Regions from separate parts of the Allobosea sp. FW305-C-101 genome, predicted to be linked through region 3. Evidence: predicted binding sites of a transcription regulator. Region 3 holds the regulator's gene; each other region holds the start of a gene.
The links. The regulator LexA, encoded in region 3, represses DNA repair genes until DNA is damaged. The targets are predictions, from matches to a motif close to TGTTCNNNNTGTGTTCNG.

Region 1: AC3WMA_RS08295 (putative DNA modification/repair radical SAM protein) is a predicted target of LexA. The motif match lies at 3,348-3,365, and genes of this name have one in related genera.
Region 2: AC3WMA_RS04815 (PA0069 family radical SAM protein) is a predicted target of LexA. The motif match lies at 5,267-5,284, and genes of this name have one in related genera.

Annotation. Positions count from the first base shown of each region.
Region 1 covers NZ_JBYSYT010000002.1:169,383-179,018, reverse strand. Annotated here, with positions in the region: gene AC3WMA_RS08305 (response regulator) at 1-575, opposite strand, end outside; gene AC3WMA_RS08300 (UdgX family uracil-DNA binding protein) at 664-2,106, opposite strand; gene AC3WMA_RS08295 (putative DNA modification/repair radical SAM protein) at 2,103-3,335, opposite strand; gene AC3WMA_RS08290 (biliverdin-producing heme oxygenase) at 3,518-4,066, shown strand; gene AC3WMA_RS08285 (HWE histidine kinase domain-containing protein) at 4,063-6,597, shown strand; gene AC3WMA_RS08280 (histidine kinase dimerization/phosphoacceptor domain -containing protein) at 6,619-7,686, opposite strand; gene AC3WMA_RS08275 (response regulator) at 7,709-8,122, opposite strand; gene AC3WMA_RS08270 (sensor histidine kinase) at 8,149-9,636, opposite strand, start outside.
Region 2 covers NZ_JBYSYT010000001.1:1,008,478-1,018,113, forward strand. Annotated here, with positions in the region: gene AC3WMA_RS04780 (uracil-DNA glycosylase) at 1-353, shown strand, start outside; gene AC3WMA_RS04785 (cytochrome ubiquinol oxidase subunit I) at 469-1,899, shown strand; gene cydB (cytochrome d ubiquinol oxidase subunit II) at 1,911-2,915, shown strand; gene ypfJ (KPN_02809 family neutral zinc metallopeptidase) at 3,064-3,945, shown strand; gene AC3WMA_RS04800 (hypothetical protein) at 4,009-4,347, shown strand; gene AC3WMA_RS04805 (hypothetical protein) at 4,451-4,576, opposite strand; gene AC3WMA_RS04810 (hypothetical protein) at 4,728-5,213, opposite strand; gene AC3WMA_RS04815 (PA0069 family radical SAM protein) at 5,446-6,531, shown strand; gene rnhB (ribonuclease HII) at 6,751-7,362, shown strand; gene AC3WMA_RS04825 (site-specific DNA-methyltransferase) at 7,702-8,904, shown strand; gene AC3WMA_RS04830 (papain-like cysteine protease family protein) at 9,007-9,636, shown strand, end outside.
Region 3 covers NZ_JBYSYT010000003.1:374,736-384,371, reverse strand. Annotated here, with positions in the region: gene AC3WMA_RS16545 (ComEC/Rec2 family competence protein) at 30-2,321, shown strand; gene lexA (transcriptional repressor LexA) at 2,315-3,028, opposite strand; gene AC3WMA_RS16535 (molybdopterin molybdotransferase MoeA) at 3,109-4,320, opposite strand; gene moaC (cyclic pyranopterin monophosphate synthase MoaC) at 4,320-4,802, opposite strand; gene trpC (indole-3-glycerol phosphate synthase TrpC) at 4,799-5,605, opposite strand; gene trpD (anthranilate phosphoribosyltransferase) at 5,613-6,626, opposite strand; gene AC3WMA_RS16515 (anthranilate synthase component II) at 6,642-7,289, opposite strand; gene AC3WMA_RS16510 (aldo/keto reductase) at 7,336-8,370, opposite strand; gene AC3WMA_RS16505 (helicase HerA domain-containing protein) at 8,482-9,636, opposite strand, start outside.

The sequences.
Region 1 (9,636 bases), on a different contig from region 3:
TTCTGGCCGACGACGTTCGGAATTCCGGCGTGCCGGGCGTAGGCCGCATTGGCCTCGATATGGATGTAATCGCTGTCCGGCCCGTGCGGCCCGTCGAAGAATTCGATGATGCAGAAGCCTTCGTCGATCGCGTCGAACAGTCCCTTGTAGAGAGCGGTGCTATCGGACAGGCGCCGTTCGGCCAGGCTGCGCTCGGTGGCGTCGCTTCCCTGCACGAAGATGCCGGTCACGTTGCCCTGTGGACCGATGAGGGGTTGATAGACGAAATCGAGGAAACGCTCGGCGGTCGGGCTTTCGGGCTGCCCCTGCATGACGAACCGCGCACCGGAGGCCGTATAGGCCTCGCCGGATCGATAGACCTCGTCGAGAATCCGGACAAAGCCTTGCGCATCCGCTTCCGGAAGCGCCTCGGAGACGGTCTTTCCAATGACGTCGCGGCCATCCACCAGTCTCAGATAACTGGGGTTCGCCAGCTGGAAGCGATGCTCCGGCCCTTGCAGCAGCGCCATGAAAGTCGGCGCCTGATCGAACATCTCGGAGAGGAACGAGGCGATATGGACGTCGCTGGCGGGCAAGGCCGTTTTCCTGAGAAAGCAGAGCGGTTGGTCGGTCGTACGGTATCCGCGAGCCACGGCAAAGCGGCTCAGGTCTCACCAAGATGGCTTAGTGCCGGAACACCCGTTGCTGCACACGGGCGAGATCAACGACGAAGCGGGCGTACTCGCGAGACCGCGCCTCTTCATCCTGCAGGCGAAGCAGGAAGGAGGGGTGGACGGTAGCCAGCAGCGGCGTGCCATCTTCGAGCGCCAGCTCGCGATCCCGCGCACTGGCCAACGAGCCGGCATGCCCCACCAGCGATCGCAGGGCGCTGGCGCCGAGGGCAACGACAAGCCGGGGTTTCACGAATTGCAGTTCGAGATCGAGCCAGAAGCGGCAGGCCTTGATCTCCCCGACATTGGGTCTCTCGTGGATGCGGCGCTTGCCGCGCAGCTGGAATTTGAAGTGCTTCACCGCATTGGTGACATAGGCGCGCGCCCGATCGAGACCGGCCTCCCTCATCGCCCGATCGAAAACCTGCCCTGCCGGTCCGATGAAGGGCCGGCCTGCCAGGTCCTCATGGTCTCCGGGCTGCTCGCCGACGAACAGAATAGATGCATCCAGCGGGCCTTCTCCGAAGACCGTCTGCGTGGCGTGGCAATGAAGCTCGCAACGCCGGCAGCGTTGCGCGGCAGCGGCCGCATCCTGCCAGGACGTGATCACGGGATCGTCGGCGGCCGTCTCGGGCCGATGCCGAAGCTGCCGGACATGTCGTTCGGGTGGCTGCGTCGGGGCGCGCATCACCATATCCTCTGCTCGCCGGGCGGCGCTTGCGATCAGAGGCACAATCAATTCGGCCTCGGGTAGGTTCCGCCAGTATTTCACCGGCATCTCACTTTTCATCGCCTTCGGCTTCAGGCGGGCCGGATTGAAGATGTTGGCGTAGTAGGTGAGCCAATAGGCTTCCATGGCATCGCCGTCCGGCGCGTCGGCCTTACTGGCGGCGGGACCGAGTTGGAGGGCCGAGCCGTCCCAGTGCAATGACCCCTGCGGCGTCATGATCGACCAGACCATCCCGCCGAAGCGCCCCGTGAAGAAGCTTGCGGCGCGTTCGAGGATGAAATGCTCCGGCTCGAACCAGGCGATGAACGGGCCGTCCTCGTCCGCGCCCGACACCGCCCGGAACCGGACGAAGGCGGTCATCTTGTGCAGGTCGCGGCGCACCGAGCGGGCCATCGCCTCGGCGCGTGCGATGTCAGAATCGGCTGCATTGTCGAGCAAGCGCGGCTCGTCCTGCAAACGCAGCAGCAGGCGGTGCAGCAGTACAAAACGGCCGGCATCTCGATGACAGACGACGTTTTCGGCAAGCTCGATGAAACGGCGAGACACGGTCAGGGCGGCACTTCCGCCCGCGACCGGGGCGGCATTCTCCATCATGAACAATCCGGCATCGTCCTCGCTCGTCAGCCAGGCGACGGCCTCGGGCTGGACGCCGGCGAGCGCCAGCCGGCGTGCCTCGCGGCGCCAGCCGGCAAAATCGGCAGGCCCGTTCAGCCGGGCCGCGATCATGGGAAAAGCGTCAATTGTCGCGGTTGCGGCTTCAGCCGGGCCCGCAGGTTCGGCGCGTCGAGTCCGCTACCCGGCCGCCAGCCCTCCGCGAGAATGAAATGCCGGATCGTCGCGAGCGAGCGCGTCAATCGACCGACATCTTCAAGCCGGAGCCGGCGGAACCGTCGCGAAGCCAGGATGCGATCGACGCTGCGCGTGCCCAGACCCGGCACCCGCAGCAGGGTCTCGCGATCGGCCCGGTTGACGTCGACGGGAAAGCGCCCGCGCTCGCGCAAGGCCCAGGCGAGCTTGGGGTCGATGTCGAGGTCGAGCATCTCGCCATGCCCCATGATTTCCTCGGTCTCGAATCCATAGAAGCGCGTCAGCCAGTCGGCCTGATAAAGCCGGTGCTCGCGCATCAGCGGCGGCGGCTGGAGCGGCAACTGGCTGGAGGCATCGGGGATCGGGCTGAAGGCCGAGTAATAGACGCGCTTCAGGCCGAAGCTGCCATAGAGCCAGGCGCTGCGCTTTAGGATGGCGGAATCGCTCGCGCCATCGGCACCGACGATCATCTGCGTGCTCTGCCCGGCCGGCGAGAAGGCCGGGGCCTTCGCACTCTTGTCGCGCTCCTGGCGCGCCTCATCGATCTTCAGCTTGAGGCCGCCCATCGCGCTCTTGATCTCGCCCGCCTGCTTCTCAGGAGCAAAGCGCGCGAGCGCCGCCTCGCTCGGCAGTTCGACATTGATCGACACCCGGTCGGCGAAAAGCCCGGCGCGCTCGATCAGATCGCGGCTCGCGCCGGGGATCAGCTTGAGATGGATATAGCCGCGGAACCCATGCTGCCGGCGCAGCGTTTCGGCGACGCGCACAAGCTCGGCCATCGTGTAATCGGCCGAGCGGATGATGCCCGAGGACAGGAAAAGGCCTTCGATATAATTGCGGCGGTAGAAATTCAGGGTCAGCGCGACGACTTCCTCGACCGAGAAGCGGGCGCGGCGAACATTGCTCGACGAACGGTTGATGCAGAAGACGCAGTCGAAGCTGCAGAAATTCGTGAGCAGGATCTTGAGCAGCGAGATGCAGCGGCCATCGGGCGCATAGGAATGGCAGATGCCGGCGCCCGTCGTGGAGCCCAGCCCCTTTCCATCACGCGAATCCCGTTTCGTGGTGCTGCTCGACGCGCAGGAGGCGTCGTATTTCGCAGCGTCGCTGAGGATTTCGAGCTTCTCCAGGACCGAGAGCTGTGCCATCACTCTTCCTTTTGTTCACTGTATGTTCTTAAGGCGATCTCGGCCCGGTTTCAAGCCAATCCCTTGGATAAGAATGCTGGGCGGACCGGAGCGACAGGAAAATCCGCAATGAAAACAGCGCCGTTTCCGTCGATATCAGGTTATAGCAATGCTGATGCGGAACGATTCTGGATGCCGATGCAATGATTGAGATCAGAAGTTTCCTGCGCGACGAGACGAGCGAGCTTCATCGCGAACTGGATGCCATCGTCGGCGTTTTTTCGAACCGCATCGCGTATGCCCGCTTCCTGCAGGGGACGTACCGCCATCGCGCGCCGGTCGAGGCGGCGTTGTTGAATGTCGATGCCGCGCGCACCTCCTCATGGCAGCCGCGCCAACTTCTGCCGGAGCTGGAGGCGGATCTCGCCGACCTCGCGCTCCCGCTTCCCGCGGCCGAGCATTTCCATCTGTCAAATGACATGGCTGCCTTCCTGGGAGCTGCCTATGTTCTCGAAGGCTCCGCCTTGGGCGCGCGCGTGCTGGTGATGGGAGTCGGCGCTCTGGGATTCGGGCCTGAATACGGAGCCCGCTACCTCTCGGCGCAAGCCGGCTCCCTCGACAGCTGGCGCACGCTGCTGGTCGCGCTTGAAGGGCTCGACCGGCAGGCATGGGGTGCCGCAGCTCAAGCGGGCAGGGCGGTCTTCATGCATGCCATCCAGGCCTTCACCTCGGAAGAACTCTCCCCCGCATGACGACTGTTGATCTGACGAACTGCGATCGCGAGCCGATCCATATCCCCGGCAGCGTCCAGCCGCATGGCTGCATGATCGTGTGCGATGCCGAGGCGGTGACGATCAGGCGCCATTCCAGCAATGCCAGCGCCTTCCTCGGCCTGGGGGAGTTCGAGCTCGTCGGCCGCAGGCTCGAAGAGATACTCGGCGGACCGGTCGTGCATGAGATGCGCAATGCACTCGCCCGTTCCGGGGTGCCCTCCCGAGCCGGCTTGATGCCCCGCTACCGCCTTCCGGCGCTCGATCGCGAGTTCGACATTTCGATCCATGCCTTCAAGGGCAACGCCATCATCGAGTTCGAGGAGAGCGTTCCGGCCGGGCCGAGCTCGCCGCTCGAATTCGCCCGGACGCTGGTCGGCCGGCTCTCGGACGTGACGACGCCGGCCCAGCTGATCAAGAACGCAGCGCGTCTGCTCCGGGCGGTGCTGCAATACGACCGGGTGATGATCTACCAGTTCGCGCCAGACGGCTCGGGCAAGGTCGTGAGCGAAGCCAAGCGCCCCGACCTCGAAAGCTTCATGGGGCAGCATTTCCCGGCAAGCGATATTCCGCAGCAGGCGCGGCAACTCTATCTCCTCAACCCGATTCGCGTCGTCTCGGATTCGAGCGGCGAGCGCTTTCCGATCACGCCCGTGCTCGATGCGGCTGGGGAGCCGCTCGACCTGTCCTATGCGCATCTGCGCAGCGTCTCGCCGATCCATTGCGAATATCTGCGCAACATGGGCGTCTCGGCTTCGATGTCGGTCTCGATCATCGTCGATGGCGCACTCTGGGGCCTGATCGCCTGCCACCATTACAGCCCGCGCTCGCTCTCGATGAACCGCCGGATCGCTGCGGAGATCTTCGGCGAGTTCTTCGCGCTCCAGCTCGGTGCCCTCACGCAGAAGCAGATGCTGCTCGCAGCGGAGAAGGCGCGGGATTTCCTCAACGGCCTGCTCTCGTCCGCCGCGCATGTCACCGATGCCTCCGGCTTCCTCGGCCAGCATCTCGCGGAGTTCCGCAACCTCGTCGAAAGTGACGGCGTCGGCGTCTGGGTGAATGGCGAGTGGCGGGCTGAAGGCAGCGCGCCGCCGGCCGAGTTCGCTGAGGAACTGGCCGCTTTCGCTGGGTCGGTCTGCGAAAGACGAATCTGGGCAACCACGGCGCTGGCCGAGGCACTGCCGTCAGCACGCATTTTCGCCGACGCATTCGCGGGTATGCTCGCGATCCCGCTCTCCCAGCTTCCGCGCGACTACCTGTTCTTCTTCCGCAAGGAACTGGTCCATACGATCGAATGGGGCGGCGACCCCAACAAGACCTATACGACAGGCCCCCATGGCGACCGCCTGACGCCACGGCAGAGCTTCGCCGTCTGGAAGGAGACCGTGGCTGGTCACTCCAAGACCTGGACGCCGGTGGAGCGCGAGCTTGCCGAATCCGCGCGTCGGACCCTGATCGAGGTCGTGCTGCGCCAGAGCGAACTCTTGGCTGACGAGCGGAACAAGGCCGAAATCCGCCAGAAGATGCTCAATCAGGAGCTCAATCACCGGGTCAAGAACATCCTCGCCCTGATCAAATCGATCGTTGCCCATCCGCTCGCGGAAGGCGCGACGATCGAGGCCTATGTCACTTCGCTGAAGGGGCGGATCGAGGCGCTTGCCATCGCCCACGACCAGGCCATGCGGGCGAGCGGTGGCGGGCTCTTGCTCGATCTCGTCAACGCGGAAGCTTCGCCCTATCGGACGAGCGGCGGCACGATCACAGTTCGCGGGCCGTCCGTTGCCCTCGATGCCCGCGCCTTTTCGGTGGTCGCTCTCGTGATCCATGAGTTGATCACCAACGCCGCCAAATACGGAGCGCTATCCGTCAAGACCGGCGAACTCATGGTCGACTGGTCCGCCAATGCCGGCGGGGATTGCGAGATCGTCTGGCAGGAGCGCGGCGGACCGCCGGTCAGGCCGCCGTCCCGCCAGGGTTTCGGCAGCATCCTGATCGATCGCAGCATCCCCTACGATCTCGGCGGGCGAAGCGATCTGTCCTTCGAGCCCGAGGGCATCACGGCGAAGCTCTGCATCCCCGCCAAATTCGTCCGCTGGACGGAGGATGCCGCGTCTCCCGAGGAGGCCCCCGTGCCGGTCAAGGGCAAGCCCGGCCGGCCATTGGAAGGCAGGCGCGTGCTGCTGGTCGAGGACCAGTTCATCATCGCGATGGATTGCGAGGACATGCTGGCGACCTTGGGCGCGAGCCAGGTCGAGGTCTGCGCGAATGTCTCAGAGGCCGTGTCGTTCCTGGGCCGGACGGCGCCGGATCTCGCGATCCTCGACGTCAATCTCGGCTCCGAAACCTCCGAGCCGATCGGCAATCGCCTGCGCGAGCTCGGCGTGCCCTTCCTCTTCGCGACCGGTTATGACGACCTCGCGATCCTCAGCGTCGCCGAGGCGGCGACGCTGCGCAAGCCCTACAATCTCGCTTCGCTGGAGGCGGCGCTGCGCAGGCTTCCGGGCGTCGCATAGCTCATCAGCGCCCGACGCGGTTCAGGCCGCTTCGGACGCCGGAGGTGCCAGGCCGGCGAGGGACAGTTCCATGACGGCGTGCGTGCCGCGTCCGCCCGTATCGGCATAGCGCAGTTCGGTGGCGAGGCTCTTCGCCATCGCACGCACGATCTTGCTGCCGAGGCCGGTCCCCCTGATCGTGCCGGTTCCGGTCCAGCCGATCCCGTCGTCGACGACCTTGAGCGTGACGATATCGCCTTCGCTGGAGAGGCTGACCCGGACCTCGCCCTGGCCGTTCGGATAGGCGTATTTCAGCGCGTTCGTGACCAGCTCCGTCGCGATCAGCCCGATCGAGATCGCCTTGTCGGTTTTCGCCAGCACGGCTTCCGCCTTGAAGCGGATCACCGGCATCTGGCCGGAGCCGGCGAGCGATTGGGCGAATTCGTCGAGCAGCGAGCGGAGATAGCCGGCGAGATCGACGGCACGAACATCGTCCGAGGTGTAGAGGCTGCGATGCAGGTTGCCGATCGCGGTGATGCGCGCCTGCGTCTCGGCGAGCGCCGCCTTGGCGCCCGGATCCTCGACCGAATTGGCCTGCATCCGCACGAGCGAACCGACCAGCGACAGGCTGTTAGCGACGCGGTGATTGACCTCGGCCAGCAGCGTTACGGCCCGGTCGCGCGCCGCCCTGACTTCCTGCTCGGCCTGTTCGCGGGCCCGGGTCAGGCGCGTCTTGACGACGGCATGTTCCAGCGCCGCCCGCAGCAGCACCTCGAAATCCTCGCCGACCGTCTTGACGACATAGTCCATGGCGCCGGCCTTCAGCGCCGTCACCGCGATCGACAGCTCCGAGGAAGCGGTCACGTAGATGACTGCGGGAGCAGCCGCGTCCGTGGACAGCGCAGCCAGGACATCGAGCCCTGAAGCGGTCCCCAGATCGTGATCGAGGATGATGACGTCCATCCCGCCGGCTGCCGCACGCGCGAGGCCAGCCTCGGCGGTCTCGACATGCTCCACGACATAGTTGTGGCGCGCGAGCATGCGCTGCACGAGGCGCCCGAGCGTGGCGTCGTCGTCGATATAGAGGACGTTGATGGGCCGGTTCGGCATCAACGGCGACCGCGCAAGCCGGTCATGGCGTTTCCGGAACCTGGATGACGGAGAAGAACAGCCCGAGCTGGCGGATCGCGTTGGCGAAGCCGTCATAGTCCACGGGCTTGGTGATGTAGACATTGGCGCCCAGGTCATAGCAGCGCTGGATCTCGCGGCTGTCATCGGTCGTGGTGAGTACGACCACCGGCGAGCGCTTGGTATGCACGTTCGCCTTCACCTTCTCGAGGATGGCGACGCCGCCCATGTCGGGCAGGTTGAGATCGAGCAGGATGAGGAGCTGGCGGCCGGCGCTGACGGCGCCGGAGCCATCGGCACCGAACAGATAGTTCAGCGCATCCGTGCCGTTGGTGAAGGGGATGATCTCGTTGCTGACCCCGGCACGGCGGATGTTCTTCTCGATGAGGCGGGCATGGCCTTCATCGTCCTCGATCATGATGATCGAGACGGGCTTTCCATTGGTCACGCTTCGGCACTCCGTCTGTCGGCCGCGAGGTTGGGGGGCAGGGTCACGGTAAAGGTCGTGCCCTTTCCAAGTTCTGAGCGCACGGCGATGTCGCCACCGAGATTGCGCACCATCGTGCGGACATGGGCGAGGCCGATGCCTTCGCCCGCCGTATTCTGCGAGCCGGAGCGCCGGAACAATTCGAAGATGCGCTCGTGATCCGTCGCCGCGATGCCGCGGCCATTGTCCTCGATCTCGATCTTCACCCAGCCGCGGCGCTCCCGGCGCGTGCGGACGGCGATCCGGATGGGGCGATCCGGCGCCCGGTACTTGATGGCGTTGTCGAGGAGATTGCCCATGACCTGGTCGAGCGACAGGCGATCGCTCGTGATGCGGGGAACCTGCGCGTCGATCTCGATCCCGCCGCCTTCCTCCGCGCTGGCCTGATGGTGGACGGCCGCTGCAGCCGTCTCGATCAGCGCGGTCAGATCGACGCTCTCGGCCCGCAATTCGCGGCGGCCCTCGCGGGAAATCTTGAGGATCGCGTTGATGAGCCCATCCATCTTGCGGGTCGACGAACGGATGAAGCCGATCGCCTCGGCGACATCGACGCGCAGCGCCTCCTCGGCCGCCGCCTTCTGCTCCGGCGTGGCAGTGGCCCCGGCGCCGACATAGGCCTCGATCGGCTTGAACATCGCCTCCAGCTCGCTGGTGAAGCCCATGATGTTCACCAGCGGCGCGCGCAGGTCATGCGTCACGATATAGGCGAAACGCTGGACCTCCTCGTTCGCCTTGACGAGCGCATCCGTGCGCTCGCGCACACGTTCTTCCAGCCCGACATTGAGCGTTTCGACCTCGCGCCGCGCCGCGATCAGTTCGCGCGTGTAGCTGATGATCGTCCAGCTCGCCGCGCCGGCCATGGCGAGGATCAGGATCGCGCCGATGATCGTGGTCCAGCGCAACCTGGTCGCAGCCGTGACCTGGGCGTCGATCGCCTCCCGCAGCTCCTTTTCCGAGATTGCGAGAATAGCGCTGAGATCGCCGCGCAATTCGTCCATCAGGCGCTTGCCGGCGCCGCTGCGGACGAGGTTCAGCGCGGTCTCGGTGTCGCCCTTGCGCGTCGCTTCAACGGTTGCCGCGAGCTCAGCCATCTTCTGGTCGAGCTCGCTATTGACCCGCTGCAGGATGGGAGTGACCTCGGGCAGCCTCGCTGCGGCGCGTTCAAGCCGAGCGCGTTGGTCGGGAAGCCGGGAGGCCGCTGCGCTGTAGGGAGCAAGATAGCTTTCGTCCCGTGTCAGCAGGTAGCCGCGCTGGCCCGTCTCGGCATCCTGCACGAGAGACAGCAAGTCAGCGGTTGCGCTTCGCACGGCGCGGGCTGCGGTCACTTCGCCGAAATAGCGCTCGCTTGCGGTTGTCAGCCAGAGAGATGTGGCGACGATGACGACCAGTACGGCGATGCCGACAGCCAGGAGCAGGGCGTTCGAGCGTTGAAAGAACGCCTGAGA
Region 2 (9,636 bases), on a different contig from region 3:
TGAGCCGGAAAGACGACGTCTATATCGCCAACATGCTGCCCTGGAGGCCGCCGGGCAACCGCACGCCGACGCCGCAGGAGGTCGCGATCTGCCTGCCCTTCATCCAGCGCCAGATCGAGCTTGCCGACCCCGATATCCTGGTCTGCGTCGGCGGCCCCTCGGCGCAAGGTCTGCTCGGGTTCACCGGCATCCTGCGCTCGCGCGGAAAATGGGTGGAATACGACACCGGCGCGCGACGCATCCGGGCGATCGCGACGCTGCACCCGGCCTATCTGCTTCGGCGCCCGCTCGACAAGCGCCTCGCCTGGCGCGACCTGCGCGCGCTGAAGGCGGCGCTCGACGGGAAGAATTGACGCAGCGACGTTGCGCGCAGGGGCGGCGCAAGGCAGAGTTACATTAGATCACATCCAGAAGCGCCCAAGCGGGCGTTCCCCAGCGCCTTGATGGCGTGGCCGACGGAGTTCTGCGATGGTCATCGATGCATTTCTGCTCTCACGCATCCAGTTCGCCTTCACGGTTTCCTTCCACATCGTCTTTCCCGCCTTCACGATCGGGCTTTCGGCCTATATCGCGACGCTGCTCGGGCTGTGGCTGAAGACGGGCGATGCGAAATTCCATCTGCTCGCGCGCTTCTGGACCAAGATCTTCGCGGTCTCCTTCGCGATGGGCGTGGTTTCCGGCATCGTGCTGTCCTACCAGTTCGGCACCAACTGGAGCCGGTTCTCGACGGCGGTCGGCAACGTCATCGGGCCTCTGATCGGCTACGAGGTGCTTTCGGCCTTCTTCCTCGAGGCCTCCTTCCTCGGCGTGATGCTGTTCGGCTGGAAGCGCGTGCCGCCCTGGCTGCACTTTCTCTCCGCCGTCATCGTCGCGGGCGGCACGGCGCTCTCCGGCTTCTGGATCCTCTCGGCCAATAGCTGGATGCAGTATCCGGCCGGGCACGAAGTACGCGACGGCATCGCCTATCCCGTCGACTGGATGAAGATCGTCTTCAACCCGACCTTCCCCTTACGCTTCGCCCATATGATGACGGCCGCCTATCTCACGACCGCCTTTGTCGTGCTCGCGACCGGGGCGCGCCACCTGCTCGCCGGGCACCGCACCGAATCGGCCAAGACGATGGTGCGGATGGCGATCCTGATGATCGCGCTCACCGCGCCGCTGCAGGCGGTGATCGGCGACTTCCATGGCCGCGATACCGCGACCTACCAGCCGGCCAAGCTCGCCGCGATCGAGGCTCACTGGGATTCGTCGAAGCCCGGCGCGCTCGTGCTCTTCGCCTGGCCGGACGAGAAGGCCGAGCTCAATCGCTTCGAGATCTCGATCCCCGGCGTCGCCAGCCTCGTCACCCACGGCAGCATGAACGCACTGTTCCCGAGCCTGAAGGACTTCAAGATCGAGGACCGGCCGCCCGTGCTCATCCCCTTCTTTGCCTTCCGGGCGATGGTCGGGATCGGCGTGCTGATGATCCTGTTCGGTTGGGTCGGCGCCTGGCTCTGGCGCAAGGGCACCGTCTTCGAATCGCGGCGCTGGCTCTGGCTCGCGCAATACACCTGGCCGGCCGGTTTCATCGCCATCCTCTCCGGCTGGTTCGTGACCGAGGTCGGGCGCCAGCCCTGGCTGGCGACAGGCATCATCCGCTCCGCAGACGCGATCTCACCGGTCACGACGCTGCAGGTCGCGATCTCGCTTGCGCTGTTCGTCTGCGTCTACTCCGTCGTCTTCACGGCCGGAATCCTGCTGATCAACCGCCTGATCGACAAGGGGCCGGACGAGATATCCGGCGAGGATGCGCCCGAGCAGCCATCGCAGCGCCCGCTCAAGGCGGCGCAGGGGGAGGCCGCCGCGATCTTCGGCGACGGCAAGCCCGGCGATGACAAGATCCAGCCCGCGATCTGAGGAGACGACCCATGGAATGGTATCTCCCCGTGATCTGGGCCGGTCTGATCGGCACCGCCGTGATGCTATATGTGGTGCTCGATGGCTTCGACCTCGGCATCGCCATCCTGTTCCCGACGACGAAGGACGAGGGCGAGCGCGACCAGATGATGAATTCGGTCGCGCCGTTCTGGGACGGCAACGAGACCTGGCTGGTACTGGGCGGCGGCGGGCTCTGGGTCGCCTTCCCGCAGGCCTATGCCATCATCATGCCGGCCTTCTACATCCCGGTGATCCTGATGCTGCTGGCGCTGATCTTCCGTGGTGTCGCCTTCGAGTTCCGCTGGGTCGCCAAGCCGCATCACCACCGCTGGGACCTCGCGTTCTGGCTCGGCTCCACCGTCGCCGCCTTCTCGCAGGGGCTCATCCTTGGCGGGCTGATCCAAGGCATCACGGTCGCGAACGGCCAGTTCGCGGGGGGCCCGTTCGACTGGCTGACTCCCTTCACCGTGATGTGCGGCATCGGCGTCGTGGTGGGCTATGCCCTGCTCGGCGCGACCTGGCTGATCTTCAAGACCGAAGGCCCGGTCGCGGAGCGGGCGCGCCGACAGGCCAGGACGCTGCTGCTCGCGCTGATGGGCTTCGCCGCGCTGGTTTCGCTGTGGACGCCGCTCGCCCATCCGCGCATTGCCGAGCGCTGGTTCACGCCGGGCAATCTCGCCCTGCTCTGGCCCTTCCCGGTGCTGACGGCGTTCTGCGGCTACATGGCCTGGAAGCGGCTCCACGGCGCGCATGAATTCACGCCCTTCGCCTTCACCATCGCGATCTTCCTGCTCTGCTTCCTCGGGCTGTCGATCTCGAACTTCCCCTATCTCGTGCCGCCCTCGGTCACGATCTGGGATGCCGCCGCCGCGCCGTCCTCCCATATCTTCGTGCTGATCGGCGTCGCCTTCCTGCTGCCGATGATCCTGTTCTACACGGCCTTCGTGTACTGGACCTTCCGCGGCAAGGTCCGGGCCGATAGCGGCTACCACTGAGAGCCTCCAACAAGACCCGGAGGGGTCTCGATGGAGGCTCTCAGGAACCGACGCGGTCAGCCGGCGTTCAGGAGCAGCTTGCAAAGACGACTTGAGTTCCCTGCCTCTCCCAGCGAGATTGCGGGGACGCTTCGTCGGGGACGCCTTCATGCAGTGGGAAGATTACCGCCAGTCCGAAAATCTCGAGGACAGGCGCGGCAGCGGCGGCGGTTTCGCCGGCATGCCCGGCGGTCGCGGCGGCGTCGGCATCGGCACGATGGTGGTGCTGGGCCTGCTCGGCTGGGCGCTCGGCATCGACCCGCGCCTGCTCATCGGCGGAGCCGAACTGATCGGCGGCATCGGCGGGCGCCCGCAGACGCAGGAGACACGCCGCTCCTCCGGCCCGCCGCAGGACGAGATGGGCCGTTTCGTCTCGGCCGTGCTGGCGCAGAACGAGGATATCTGGTCGAAGATCCTGCCGCAGCAGGCCAATATCCGCTACCAGCCGCCGCGCCTCGTGCTGTTCTCGGGCGTCGACCGCTCGGGCTGCGGCACGGCGCAGGCGGCAATGGGGCCGTTCTATTGCCCGGCCGACAAGAAGGTCTATCTCGACACCTCCTTCTTCCAGGAGATGCAGCGCAAGCTCGGCGGCGGCGGCGACTTCGCCTATGCCTATGTCGTCGGCCACGAGGTCGGCCACCACATCCAGAACCTGCTCGGCATCCTGCCCAAGGCCAACCAGCTGCGCGAGCGCTCCTCGGAGCGCGACGCGAATGCGATCTCGGTCAGGATCGAATTGCAGGCGGACTGCTTCGCCGGGGTCTGGGCTCATAACATCCAGGCGATGGGCCGGCTCGACCAGGGCGATATCGAGGAAGCGCTGCGTTCGGCTGCGGCGATCGGCGACGACAAGCTGCAGCAGGCCTCGCAGGGCGTGGTCGTGCCCGATTCCTTCACGCACGGCTCGTCCGCCCAGCGCACGAAATGGTTCAATGTCGGCTTCCAGTCCGGCTCGATGCAGCGCTGCGACACGTTCCGGAACCCGGTCTAGGGCGGCACACGCTCTATCTTTCGTCGAGATGGGCCCTGCCGCATAAGTTACAGGAGACCTCTCATGTGCCGTTTGCTGATCGCCGCGGTGCTGCTTGCCGCCGGCGCAACCATGATGGCGCCGGCTGCGTCCGCATCCTCCGTGAGCGAGGCGCTTCCGGCGGCGACCGCCGGGCGGCTCGATGGACAGCCGATAGCCTTCACCGCCAGCGCCGCCAGGCGCGAGCGGATGATGACCATCCAGCAGAACATGGAAGAGCAGCGGCGCTTTGGCCGCAGCGGAGGGCGCGGCTACGGCGGCGGCTACGACAATCGCGGTTACGACCGGGATCCCAACTACCGGCGGCGTCCCGGCAACCTGCCGCCTTACGGCTATCGCCGTCCTCATTCCAACCGGTGGTAACCGGGCGAGCTCGCAAAACAGAACGGGCCCGAACAGGGCCCGCGACGTTCACATGCTGCGCGGAGGGCTGCATCCAGCCCTCCGCTTCGTTTTCATGGAGCCTTCAGCTCCAGAATCCTTCCTGATGCACGCGAGGCGAGAACGTATCCTCGTCCTCTTGCTGTTCCTCGCGTTTGTCCTCTTCGCGCTCGGCTTCAAACGCTGAACAGGAATCGTGCCGGTCAAGCATGGGTCTCTCCTTTCGAAGGTCTGAGGGAGGTGCTTTGGGCAACCGTCAACATATGAACTTATGCTGCATTGCACAAGTTCCGATGCGAAACGCGATCTGCCATGCGCCCGAAGCATGACCAGCCGATGACATTAAGGAGCGTGCGAACGGCTTAGCCGGCCCGTTCCCGCAGGACCGGCAACCGCAGCGGTGCCCGGTCGATTCGGCCGGCCGCTGCCGCCGCGCGGAGCATGACGAGGCCGGGCCCAAGGCCACGCCCGCCCAAGGAGAAAGCCAGCCGCTCGCGCAGGGATGCGGCAATCCCGCTTGCCGGAATCAGGGCCGGCTTCGCCGCCGCGACCAGCAGATGGCGCTCCACGGCCTGCACCCAATGGGCCTGCGGCACGTCGCCGGCATCGAACAGGACGATACGCTCGCCCCGCGCACCGGCCGCGCCATCGCGCCAAGCGCTGCCATTGCTCGCGCGCAGATAACGGGCGCCCGTCGCATCAGCGGCGCGCTCGGTCTCGGGCGAACCGATGGTGTCGACGATCACCGCATGGCCGAGAAAGCCCTCCGCCACCGCCGGGATGAGGACGGCAAGGGTCGCTGCGAGCGCCTGCTGGGAACCATCGCTGCGGATCACGGCTGTGAGCATGAGCGAAATCCTATGCCGCAACGCAGCATGCCACAATCCCGCCACTTGCCTTTTGTTCTCTATATGTTCACTCTACGTGAGACCAGAATGCGTCGATTCCCGGCGCGCGACCCGGTTCGAAACCATGCCCCAGGCCAGACCCACCTCACGGCCCTTCCCGGCAGCCCAGCCCCTGCGGCGGGCGGACAGGGAGCCGAGTGTTTCCGCTCCGATCGTCGCGCCGGCTGACCCTATGGCCTATGCCGGCCACCGCATCGATCCCGACAGGCGGCGCGGGCGCGGCGCCACGATCAATCCGGGCGGACGCTACGAGACGGAGCAGCGCGTCACCGAGGATGACGGCTGGGGCTCGCTGGAGGAGCTGCCGCCGTTCTCGACCGAGATCGCCTATGAGAAGGCGCGCACCATCATCACGCGCAACGACTCGCCGGACATCTCCTTCGACCGTTCGATCAATCCCTATCGCGGCTGCGAGCATGGCTGCGTCTACTGCTTCGCCCGGCCGAGCCATGCCTATCTCGGCCTGTCGCCCGGGCTCGACTTCGAGAGCAAGCTGACGGCCAAGCCGGATGCGGCGGCGCTGCTGGAGAAGGAGCTCTCATCGCCCTCCTACCAGCCGCGCACCATCGCGATCGGCACCAATACCGATGCCTATCAGCCGATCGAGAAGAAGCTCCGGATCATGCGGCAGATCCTGGAGGTGCTGGCCAAGTTCAACCATCCCGTCGGCATCGTCACGAAATCGGCGCTGGTCCAGCGCGACATCGATATCCTCGCGCCGATGGCGGAAAAGGGGCTGGTCAAGGTCGCGCTCTCGGTGACGACGCTCGATCCCAAGACCGCGCGCGGCATGGAACCGCGCGCCGCCTCCCCCGCCAAACGCCTGGAGACGATCCGCAAGCTCTCGGAGGCTGGCATCCCGGTCACGGTGCTGGTCGCGCCGATCATCCCGGCGATCAACGAGCATGAGATCGAGCGCATCCTCGATTCGGCCAAGGCGGCGGGCGCCCAGGAGGCCGGCTATGTCCTGCTCAGGCTGCCGCTCGAGGTCCGCGATATCGTGCAGGAATGGCTGCTGACGCATCATCCCGACAAGCTCCGGCATGTGATGTCGCTGATCCGCTCGACGCGCGGCGGCAAGGACTACGATTCGCAATGGGGCCAACGCATGGTCGGCTCCGGCCCCTATGCCTGGATGATCGGCCGGCGCTTCGAGATGGCGGCCGAGCGCATCGGCTTCAATACAACCCGGCGCCGGCTGCGGACGGATCTCTTCGTGAAGCCGGAGAAGGAGAAGGCGCAGCTGAGCTTGTTTTGAGGCGCTGGGTCAGCCGTCATTCTCGGGCGCAGCGAAGCGCAGACCCGAGAATCTCCTTCACCAGATGGCTGCCGCAGATCAATCAACCGCGGGAACCCCTCTCCTGTAAGGAGAGGGGTTCCCGCGGTTCCCGCATCTATTGGGTCGGGTAAGAGCATAGCGGTGGAGCGCGCTCCCGCCGCTCTGGCCCAACGTCCCGGCCTGCTGCATAACCCCGCCATGCCCGCCGATTTCCACCGCGAGACATCCGCCATCGCCAACGGCTTTTGGCCGCTCGCCGGGATCGACGAGGTCGGGCGCGGCCCGCTGGCTGGGCCTGTCGTCGCGGCGGCCGTGATCCTCGATCCCGCCCGGGTGCCTCACGGACTCGACGATTCGAAGAAGCTGCCGGCGGCGATTCGCGAGGAGCTCTTCGGGGAGATCATGGAGCGGGCGCTGGCCGTTTCCGTCGCCAGCGTGACGGCGGTCGAGATCGACGCCATCAATATCCGCCAAGCGACGCTGCTCGCGATGCGCCGGGCCGTGGCCGCGCTGCCGCTCGCGCCGCGGCATGTGCTGGTCGATGGCAACGACCCGCCGCAATTCGATTGCTCCTGCGAGGCGATCATCCAAGGCGACGGGCAGGTCGCCTCGATCGCGGCGGCCTCGATCGTCGCCAAGGTGATGCGCGACCGGATGATGGCGCGGCTCTCGCAGCGCTATCCGGCCTATGGCTTCTCCGGCCATGTCGGCTATGGCACGCCGCAGCATCGCAAGGCGATCCTCGCGCACGGCCCCTGCCCCGAGCACCGCTATTCCTTCGCGCCGGTGAAAGGCGTCTGGTTCCGGTAGCCGGCGCATTTGTTCACGCGTCATTCTCGGGCGGAGCGCAGCGCAGACCCGGGAATCTCCGCCAGGAAGAGGCCCCGGAGCCTCGGTGCCAGAGATGCTCGGGGCACGCCGTAGCATGACGGCCAGCTCTGGCCGAAAGGGAAGCCGACCGCCCCGCCAACCTGCCGTAACGGCAGGCTCAGACGTTAACCGCCGTTTACGAATTTCCCTTGATTCACAATGGGCTAGGCAAAAGCTGCAGCCCCAGAATGACACGCATTTTTTTCAAAGCGGAAACCCGACCTTTACCCTGTCTGACCAATATCGCCCTCGTTGAAGTTGCGTAACGGTCTTGGCGTCATGGGTATCTCGCGTACCGGGACCGCCAGTGCTCCCGTCCGGATTCAGGTTTCGCGTACCGGACGGCCTGCACTGGGGGCTCGGATGAAGGCCAAGAGCCTTCCCGAACAAATCGGCATCCCTCGGGAGCTGCCGCTGGATCAGGTCCTCGTCGGCGATTGCATCGCCGCGATGAACGCCCTGCCACCGGCGAGCGTCGACCTGATCTTCGCCGATCCTCCCTATAATCTCCAGCTCGGCGGCGATCTGCGCCGGCCCGACGACAGCCTCGTCGATGCCGTCGACGACGACTGGGACAAGTTCGCCTCCTTCTCCGATTACGACCGCTTCACCCGCGACTGGCTGTCGGCCGCGCGGCGCATCCTGAAGCCGGACGGGGCGCTGTGGGTGATCGGCAGCTATCACAACATCTTCCGCGTCGGCGCGACGCTGCAGGATCTCGGCTTCTGGATGCTGAACGACATCGTCTGGCGCAAGGCCAATCCGATGCCGAATTTCCGCGGCCGGCGCTTCACCAATGCGCATGAGACGCTGATCTGGGCGGCGCGGGGCGAGAGTTCCAAATACACCTTCCATTACGAAGCGCTAAAGGGCGGCAATGACGACCTGCAGATGCGCTCGGACTGGTATCTGCCGCTCTGCACCGGCGACGAACGCCTGAAGGACGAAAACGGCGCCAAGGTGCACCCGACGCAGAAGCCGGAAGCCCTGCTCGCCCGCGTGCTGCTCTCGGCCTCGAATCCCGGCGACGTGATCCTCGACCCGTTCTTCGGCACGGGCACGACCGGCGCCGTCGCCAAGGCGCTGGGCCGCCGCTTCATTGGGCTCGAGCGTGATCCGGTCTATGCCAAGGCGGCGCGCGAACGCATTGAAGCGGTGACGCCGCTGGCGCCGGAAGCCTTCTCGACCGCGCCCTCAAAGCGCAGCGAGCCGCGCGTGCCGTTCCTCAGCCTGGTCGAGGCCGGGCTGGTGAAGGCCGGCGAGACCGTCCATGACGAGAAGCGCCGCTACAAGGCCACCGTGCGCGCCGACGGCACGCTGCTGCTCGGCCCTGCGGTCGGTTCGATCCACAAGGTCGGCGCGCTGGCGCAGGGCCTGCCCGCCTGCAACGGCTGGACCTTCTGGCATGTCGAGCGCGAAGGCGGGCTGACCGTCCTCGACACCCTGCGTGGCGAGATCCGGGCGCAGATGGCCGCGGCCTGAGCCGCCGGGCGCAAGCGCCCGGCCCTCCCGTCATTCGTTCAGAGGATGCGCGCCCGCCGCCCGCGAGCGCATGCTCGCCCGTATGACATAGAGGGCGGCAGCATGGCGACGATCCTCAAGAACGGCTCCCGTGGCCCCGAGGTCAAGGCGCTCCAGGAAGCGCTGAACGCCAAGCTCAAACCGATACCCAAGCTCGTGCCCGACGGGCAGTTCGGCACCCTCACCCACAATGCGGTCCTCGCCTTCCAGCGCAAGAACTGGCTGGTCGAGGATGGCCAGGCGGGCCCGGCGACCCAGTCCTGCCTCTACGATACCGAGGCCTTCGCGCCGATCCTGCACAAGGTCCCTTTCATCGCGCAGCCGACCAACACGACCTGTTGGGCGACATCGACGGCGATGATGAAGAAATCGACCGTGCCGATCATCATCGCCAAGACGCCGCCGGACATGATCGCCTCCGATGGCGGTTTGCTGAACTCCTCCGAAAGCGACCAGGCGATCGTCACCGGCCAGCGCTATGGCCGCGTCCACGGCCTGCGCTGCAATGCGCCGCAATCCTGGTCGGTCGAGCAGCTCCGGCAGGCAGTGTCGCGCGGGCCGTTGATGTTCGACATGCTCTGGCGCGTCGACGAATACACAGCCGGACGCGGCAGCCCCGGCCATATGATCGTCATCGTCGGCATGCGCGGCGACGGCAACCCGGACGGCACCGGCACGACGCTGCGCATTCAC
Region 3 (9,636 bases):
CGCAGCGCCGGCAGGGTGAGGAGCGGGCGATGCAGCCGGCACCGCCGGGGCAGGGGCAGCAGAGTGGCCGGCGCGGCGCACGCGCCGATGCCTTGCCGGCTCGCCTTGGCGTTTTCGTGCCGCTGTCGGCGAGCCTGCGCCCTTTGCTTCGAGAGCTTTGGTTCCGCTTGCAGCGAGGCTTCGCGCTGGAAGCCGAACGGCGCAGGCCCTTCCTCTGGCTGCCCATCGCCATGGGCGTCGGCATCCTGCTCTATTTCGCCGCTGATCGTGAGCCGGCATTGTGGGCGCCGCTGCTCGGCCTGGGCCTGAGTGGTGTGGCTGCCTTCGCCCTGCGTTTTCGCCCTGTGGCGTCGATGGCCTGCCTTGCGGCAGCGGCCGCCTTTCTCGGCTTTGCCGCCGGTGCCTGGCGGACGGCTGATATCGCGGCGCCAATGCTGGATCGGCCGCGCATCGGCAAGCTGACCGGCTTCGTCGAGAGCGTCGAGGCGCGCGACAGCGGCGCGCGGCTCGTCGTGCTGGTGACCGATCTCGCCAATGTGCCCGTTGATCAGCGGCCGAAGCGGGTCCGCGTCAATATCCGGCAGGGCTCGGTCGCAGCCGGAGACCATATCGTCGCGACCGCGCGCCTGCTGCCACCGCCAGGGCCTGCGCGTGCGGGCGGCTATGATTTTGGCCGCGATGCCTTCTTCCGCGGGATCGGCGCCGTCGGCAGTGTTTCCGGCAAGATTGCCCTAGTGCCGGCGCCTTATCCGATGCCGACGCGCTTAGCGATCGACGTGATGATCGACCGCGCCCGCAACGCCCTGACCAAACGCATCGCCGAGGTCGGAGGCGGGCAGGGCGGGGCCATCGCCGCCGCCCTCGTCACCGGCAAGCGCGGCCTGATCACCGAGGCCACCAATAACGACCTGCGTGCCGCCGGCATCTACCACATCGTCTCGATCTCCGGCCTGCACATGGTCCTCGCCGCCGGCACGATCTTCTGGCTGGTGCGCGCGCTGCTCGCCCTGTCGCAGACGGCCGCGCTGCACTGGCCGGTCAAGAAGCTCGCCGCGGTCGCGGCCGTGATCGGCGCGACCGCCTATTGCATCTTCTCGGGCAGCGATGTCGCGACCGAACGCTCGCTGATCATGACGCTGGTCATGCTCGGCGCGATCCTGGTCGATCGCGCGGCGCTGAGCATGCGCAATCTCGCGCTTGCCGCGATGATCGTGCTGCTGCGCGAGCCGGAAGCGCTGCTCGGGCCGAGCTTCCAGATGTCCTTCGGTGCGGTTGCGGCGCTGATCGCCTTCGCCGAGCGCTGGGAGAGACGAGACCGCAGCGAGCCGCCATCGGCATTGCCCTGGCCGCTCGGGCCGATCTGGACGGCGGCGCTCGGCATCCTCGTCACCACCATGCTGGCGACCGCCGCGACCGCACCCTTCGGCGCCTATCATTTCCAGACCTTCAACCCCTTCGGCCTGCTCGGCAACGCCATGGCGCTGCCTTTCGTCTCGCTCTTCGTGATGCCGGCGGCCGTGTTCGGCGTACTCGCCTATCCGTTCGGGCTGGACTGGCCGGCCTGGGCCCTGATGGGGCTTGCCTCCGATGTCGTGCTCAAGGTGGCGCATTGGGTCGCGACCATCGACCATTCCACCGTGACGGTCGCGGCCTTCGGCTCAGGCGTGCTGGCCTGTTTCGCTGTGGCTTTGCTCTGGCTGACGCTCTGGACCACGGCCTGGCGCTGGTTGGCGGCCGTGCCGCTCATCCTCGGCGTTGCCATAGCCGGCAAGCCGGAGCGGCCCGAGATCCTGATCGAGCGCGACGGCTCGGGGCTGGCCGTGCGCGGCCCGGACGGGCGCCTCGCGATCGCGGGCAAGCCCAGCCGCTTCGTCCTGCAGCAATGGCTTGCCGCCGATGGCGACAGCCGCTCGCCCGACGATCCGACGCTGCGTACCGGCGTCAGCTGCGACCGGTTGGGGTGTGTCGCGCAGACAGCCGACAAGCGCACGGTCGCCTATACGCGCGAGCGCCTCGCCATCATCGAGGATTGCCTGCGCGCCGATCTCGTCGTCACCGCCATCCCATGGAGCGGGGCTTGCAAGGCCAGGCTCGTCGAGCGCATGGCGCTATCACGCGATGGCGCGACCTCGCTCTACCGGACGGCATACGGGTGGAGCAGCCACATCTCGGAGCCAAATGCCGCCGAACGCCCCTGGAGCCGCCGGCGCGAGCCGCGCCCGGCGGAATCAGCCGCACGGCCGGGTGGTCAGTCTCCAGCCGTACAACCTGCGTTGCCCGTCGATAGCGAGCCTGATGCCGATGTCGAGCGTCTTCAGTAACGCCGCATCAGGTTGACGAGGCGGCCCTGGATCTTGACCCGGTCGGGACCGAGCACGCGGGTCTCGTAAGCCGGATTCGCGGCTTCGAGCGCGATCGAGGAACCACGCTTGCGCAGGCGCTTCAGCGTCGCTTCCTCGTCGTCGATGAGAGCCACGACGATGTCGCCGGTATTGGCCGTGTCCTGCCTGCGGATGACGACCGTATCGCCGTCGAGAATGCCGGCCTCGACCATCGAATCGCCGCGCACTTCCAGCGCGTAATGCTCGCCGGAGCCGAGCATGTCGGGCGGCAGCGAGACGGTGTGGCTGCGGCTCTGGATCGCCGAGATCGGCGTGCCCGCCGCGATGCGGCCCATGACGGGAATCGCGATGGCATGCCGGCTGTCGTCCTCGACGGCTGTGGGCCGAGGCTTGGCGACGCTGGGCTGCGCACCGAGACCACCCTGCACCACGGCCGGATTGAAGCGGGGGCGCGGCTGCGGGGCGCCAAGACCGTCCGGCATCTTGATCACTTCGAGCGCGCGCGCCCGGTTCGGCAGGCGGCGGATGAAGCCGCGTTCCTCCAGCGCCATGATCAGGCGGTGAATGCCGGATTTCGAGCGCAGGTCGAGCGCATCCTTCATCTCGTCGAAGGAGGGTGGGACACCGCTCTCGCGCAAGCGTTCCTGGATGAAGCGCAGGAGTTCGTGTTGCTTGCGTGTCAGCATGGTCGCCGCCAGCCCCTCAAAGCGCAGATTCGAAACAAAGCACGAACACCATACGCGTTCTGCTTGTGTTCTGCAAGCTGCTACCGCAAGGGCAGGATATGGCAGGTATCGCCCTTCTTCGTCGGGGCGGCATGGGCCGGACGGATTGTTAACGCTTGCGCCCGTGCCAGCGTGCCGAGCATCGAGGAGTCCTGCCGGTCGAACGGCGTCGCCACCCAGCCTTCCGGCGTCAGCGTGAGCTCCGAGCGCAGGTAGTCCTCGCGCTCGTCGTTGCCTGGCATGTCGCGGCCGAGAATGGCGGGGATGCTGCGGTCGCGATCGGCATCCGAGATGCCGAGCAGCGCCTCGATCAAGGGCAGCACGAAAAGATGGCCGCAGACGATCGAGGAGACCGGATTGCCCGGCAGTCCGACCACGACCATCCGGCCGAGGCGCCCGGTCATCATCGGCTTGCCCGGCCGCATCGCGATCTTCCAGAAGCCGAGGGTCATGCCGGCGCGCGTCAGCGCCTCCTGCACGAGGTCATGCGCGCCGACCGAGGCGCCGCCCAGCGTGATCAGCACATCGGCATCGGCCTCGCGTGCCTGCGCGATCTTGGCTGCAAGGTCGGCATGATCGTCGCGGGCGATGCCGAGATCGAGTACGACGCCGCCGGCCTTCTCGACCAAGGCGGCCAGCGAAAACGAGTTCGATGCGACGATCTGGTCGCGCCCGACCGGTTCGCCCGGCGCCACCAACTCGTCCCCGGTGGCGAGGATCGCGACCAACGGCTTGCGTCGAACCGGCAGGGTCGGATGCCCCATCGCGGCGGCAAGCCCGAGCGCCGCGCTGTCGAGCACGCGGCCGGCTTGCAGCAGCACGTCACCTTCGTGGAAGTCGAGCCCCGCGGCGCGCAGGAACTTGCCCTTGGCCGGCGGCACACGGACGCGAATGGTTGGGCTGTCGACGCCATCGGCGTCTTCCTGCATCAGGATGGTGTCGGCTCCATCAGGCATCGGTGCGCCGGTGAAAATGCGCACGGCCTGTCCCGGCCCGACCGATCCATCGAAAGCCCGGCCGGCGGCGGATTCGCCGATGACCGAGAGCGAGACGCCTTCCGCCATCTCGTCGCCGCGCACGGCGTAGCCGTCCATGGCCGAATTGGCGAAGGGCGGCTGGGTCCTGAGCGCCTTGACCTCGCCGGCGAGCACCCGCCAGGCGCATTGCGCCAGCGGCAGGGCTTCTGCTCCCGTCGGCCCCGGAATGCTGTCGAGCAGCGCCTTGCGCGCGACGGGGACCGGAGTGAGCGCCATCAGCTAGCTTTCGCCTCGTAATCGCCGGACTGGCCGCCGGATTTGTGCAGCAAGCGGATATTCTCGATCCGCATCGCCCGGTCGACGGCCTTGACCATGTCATAGACCGTCAGACAGGCGACGGAGACGGCGGTGAGCGCCTCCATCTCGACGCCGGTCTGGCCCTTCATCTTGACTTCCGCGCGCACGCGCACGCCCGGCAAGGCCTCGTCGATGGCGAGATCGACGGCGATCTTGCTCAGCAGCAGCGGATGACAGAGCGGGATCAATTCATGCGTGCGCTTGGCCGCCATGATGCCGGCGAGGCGCGCGGTGCCGAGCACGTCGCCCTTCTTGGCGTTGCCGTCACGCACGATCGCGATCGTCTCCGGCGCCATCACCACCTGGCCTTCGGCGACCGCGATGCGGGTCGTCTCGGCCTTGCCGCCGACATCGACCATATGCGCCTGGCCTTGCGCGTCGAGATGGCTAAGCCGGCTCACGCCGCGACGGCCTTGCCGGTGAGCAGCGCCTGCGTCGCGGCGGTGACGTCGGCCTGCCGCATCAGGCTCTCGCCGACGAGGAAGGTATTCACCCCGATCCGGTTGAGCCGGGCGATATCGGGATGGGTGAAGATGCCGCTCTCGCTGATGACGATGCGGTCAGCCGGCACACGCGGCGCCAATCGCTCGGTCACCGCGAGGTCGACATTGAAGCTGCGCAGGTCGCGGTTGTTGATGCCGAGCAGGCGGCTTTCGAGCTTGAGCGCCCGGTCGAGCTCGGCATCGTCATGGACCTCGACGAGGACATCCATGCCGAGTTCTTGAGCGGTCTCGTTCAGCGCCCTGGCGGTGGCGTCATCGACGCCGGCCATGATGATCAGGATGCAATCGGCACCCCAAGCGCGGGCCTCGTAGACCTGATAGGGCTCGTAGAGGAAATCCTTGCGCAAGGCCGGCAGGCCGGCGGCCTCGCGCGCTGCGGTCAGGAAGTCCGGCTGGCCCTGGAAGGAGGGCGCGTCGGTCAGGACCGAGAGACAGGCCGCACCGCCGGCCGCATAGGCGCGGGCGAGCGAGGGCGGATCGAAATCGGCGCGGATCAGGCCCTTGGAGGGGCTCGCCTTCTTGATCTCGGCGATCAGAGCCGGTGTGCCCTGCGCGAGCTTGCTTGCTAGCGCGTCAGCAAAGCCGCGCGGCTTGGAGGCTGCGCGCGCGCGGCGTTCGATCTCGGCCTGGGGCACCGCGGCTTTCGCAGCCGCGATCTCCTGGCGCTTATAGGCTTCGATCTTGGCGAGGATATCGGTCATGCCGGCCTCACGCGTTCGAGGCTTTGACGAGCGCGGCGAGCACCGCCTTGGCCTTGCCGGAATCGAGCGCGGCCGTGGCCTGGGCGAAGCCGTCCTTCAAATCCTTGGCCTTGCCGGCGACGAGCAGCGCGGCAGCCGCATTGAAGGCGGCGATGTCGCGGAAGCCGGTCTTTTCGCCAGCGAGCACGGCATTCAGCGCCGCCGCGTTTTCCTCGGGCGTGCCGCCGCGCAGGACCTCGGGCTTGGCGGGCTGGAGGCCGACATCGGCCGGGCTGATCGAGAAGCTCTCGATCTTGCCGTTCTCCAGCGAGATGACACGGGTCGGGCCTGTCGTGGTGATCTCGTCGAGCCCGTCCGAGCCATGCACGGCCCAGACGCGGGTCGAGCCGAAGGAGGCGAGCACCTTGACCATCGGCTCCAGCCAGGTCTCGGAGAAGGCGCCGATGAGCTGGCGCTTGGCGCCGGCCGGATTGGAGAGCGGGCCGAGCAGGTTGAAGATCGTGCGCGTGCCAAGCTCGGTGCGCACCGGCGCGACATGCCGCATCGAGGCGTGATGCGTCGGCGCGAACATGAAGCCGACGCCGGCCTCGCGGATGCAATGCTCGGTCGCGGCCGGATCGAGCCCAACCTTGACGCCGAGCGCGGTCAGCACGTCGGCCGCGCCGGAGCGCGAGGAGGCCGCGCGGTTGCCATGCTTGGCGACCGGCACGCCGCAGGCGGCGGTGATGATCGAGGCCAGCGTCGAGACATTGTAGGAGCCGGAGGAATCGCCGCCGGTGCCGACGATGTCGATCGCCTCGGGCGGCGCCTTCACCGGCAGCATCTTGCCGCGCATGGCGCCGACGGCGCCGGCGATCTCGTCGATGGTCTCGCCGCGCACGCGCAGCGCCATCAGGAAGGCGGCCGATTGTGCGTTCGTCACCTCGCCGGAGAGGATGGTGTCGAAGGCGTCGCGCGCTTCCTCGCGGGAGAGCGTCGCGCCGGTCGCGACCTTGGCGATGAAGGGTTTGAAATCGTCCATGGGAACTCTGCGGAATCAGGCTGAAAGGGTCAGGGCGGAGGCTTCGCGTTCGCTCTGCCATCGCTCCGCGAGATCGAGGAAATTCCGCAGGATCGTCGCGCCATGCTCGGAGGCAATGCTCTCCGGATGGAACTGGACGCCGTGGACCGGCAGCTGCCGGTGCGAGAGCGCCATGATCAGGCCGTCATCGCTCTCCGCCTCGATGTCGAAGACATCCGGGCAGGAGGCGCGCTCGACCACGAGCGAGTGATAGCGCGTCGCCTGCAGCGGCCCGTTGATGCCGCGGAACAGGCCGCGCGCCTTGTGGCGGATCGGCGAGACCTTGCCGTGCATCGGCAGGGGCGCGCGCACGACCTCACCGCCGAAGGCCTGGCCCATGGCCTGCAAGCCGAGGCAGACGCCGAAGATCGGCTTCTTGCCCGCTCCCTCTCGGATGACGTCGAGGCAGATTCCGGCTTCGTTCGGCGTGCAGGGGCCGGGCGAGAGCACGATCGCGTCGTGATCGCCGGCGAGCGCCGCGTCGACGGTGAGCGCGTCGTTACGCCAGACATCGACCTCGGCGCCCAGCCCACCGATGAGATGGACCAGGTTCCAGGTGAAGCTGTCGTAGTTGTCGATCAACAGAACGCGCATGGCCGAACCCGTGAATGCGGTTGAGGTCATGCACGCTCTGAGGCGGGGTGGTCAAGTTTCGCGCGGGCTGCGCGGATCAGACCACCGGCGGATTCAACCGCGCGAAACCGGCCTGCCGCCGATAGGGGAAATACGGGTAAGGCGCGGTCCGGACGCTCGCTGCATCGAGGCGCGCGACCTGCTCGGCCGTTAGGTTCCAGCCGACCGCACCGAGATTATCGCGCAATTGCTGCTCGTTGCGGGCGCCGATGATGACGGAGGAGACCGTCGGGCGCTGCAGCAGCCAGCTGATCGCGACCTGCGGCACGCTCTTGCCGGTCTCCCCGGCGATCGCATCGAGCACATCGACGATGGCGTAGAGCTGCTCGTCCTCGACCGGCGGGCCGAATTCGGCGGTCTCGTGCAGGCGGCTGCCGGCCGGTAGCGGCTGGCCGCGCCTGATCTTGCCGGTGAGGCGGCCCCAGCCGAGCGGGCTCCAGACCAGCGCACCGACGCCCTGGTCGCGGCCGAGCGGCATCAACTCCCATTCGTAGTCGCGCCCGACCAGCGAGTAATAGACCTGATGCGCTACATAGCGTGGCCAACCATGGCGCTCGGCGGCGGCCAGCGACTTCATCAGTTCCCAGCCGGCGAAGTTGGAGACGCCGACATGGCGCAGCTTGCCGGCGCGGACGAGCGTGTCGAGCGTTGAAAGAACCTCCTCGACCGGCGTGCCGGCATCGAAAGCGTGGAGTTGTAGCAGGTCGATATGGTCGGTGCCGAGCCGCCGCAGCGCGTCCTCGGTCGCCTTGATCAGGCGGCTGCGCGAGGAGCCGGCGTCATTGGGGCCGTCGCCCATCGGCAATGTGGTCTTGGTCGAGATCAGCACCTTGTCGCGCCGTCCCTTGATCGCCTCGCCCAGCACTTCCTCGGAGGCGCCGTTCGAATAGACATCGGCAGTGTCGAACAGGTTGAGCCCCGCTTCGAGGCAGATATCGATCAGGCGGCGCGCTTCCCGGGCGTCGGTGGTGCCCCACGCGCTGAACAGCGGTCCGGTTCCGCCGAAGGTGCCTGCGCCGAAGCTCAGGGCGGGGACCATCAGTCCCGAATGGCCCAAACGCCGATATTCCATGATTCAGATCTCCAGTGGAGGTCGGAACATGGCGATGCGAAACCGGTGCGATTAGCCCGCTAGCCGGAACAGCATTCGTGAGTTCAAGTCATCGAGCCGGCGAGAGCGATGCTAGCCTCGCGCGCTGCGCGGCATGCCGGCCGTGCGCGGCTGAGCCAACCCTGGCGCGGTCTCGACGCCGAGCGCGGGCAGGGCGAGCGTGCGCTGGCCACGGAAATCGACATGGCAGACGATCAGCCCGCGCTCCTCGATATAGCTGAGCACGCGCCGCGCCCGGCTCGGCGAGGCGCTGCCATAGACCTCCGCCAACTCGGCATCGCTGGGGCAGGGGCGGCCTTCGATCGCGGTGCGGGCGATATAGAGGAATAGGCCCTGCAAATCCTCCGGCAGCGTGCCGGAGGCAGCCACCGCCGTCTGCCAGCCCTCGCTCGTCGCGATGCTGTCGCTGACCCCGGCGCGCGCTACGGCGAGCCTGCGGCGGAATTCCTCAAGGCTCAGATGCGTGCGGCCGAGCCGGCGCATCCGGCAGCGCACGGTGAAATCCTGATAGAGCACCGCGACCTGCCGCGAGCGCGCTTCGGGATCGGCCATCAGTTCGCGCAGGATCTCGACCATGATCGCCTCGCGCTCGGCCGGCTCCAGCTCGATCTCGGGCTCGGGTTCCGGCTGCGGGGCAGGGCGGTAGTTCTCGATCCGGCGCAGCACCTCGGTCGGGTCGGGCCGTGGGCGCGGTGCCGGGCGGGCAGGCCGCGCCATCGGCAGCGGCTCGTCCTCGCCGCGCGTGAAGATCAGCTTGCCGGCATCCTCGGGTGCCTGCTCGGGAAGCGGCATCAGCCCCGGCGCGCTGCCGCGATCGACCGAGGAGACCGTGCCGATCCGGATCGGCAGCGGGCGCTTCGACAGGGCAGGGCCGAGCGCGACGAACTGGCCGCGTTCGAGATCGCGGAACATCTCGGCCTGGCGGCGGTCCATGCCGAGCAGGTCGGCAGCGCGCTGCATGTCGATATCGAGGAAGGTGCGGCCCATCAGGAAGTTCGAGGCTTCCGCCGCGACATTCTTGGCGAGCTTGGCGAGGCGCTGGGTCGCGATCACGCCGGCAAGGCCGCGCTTGCGGCCGCGGCACATCAGGTTGGTCATGGCGCCCAATGAAAGCCGACGTGCCTCGTCCGAGGCCTCGCCTGCCATCACAGGCGCGAAGAGCTGGGCCTCGTCGACCACGATCAGCATCGGGAACCAGAGCGAGCGATCGACATCGAAGAGCCCGCC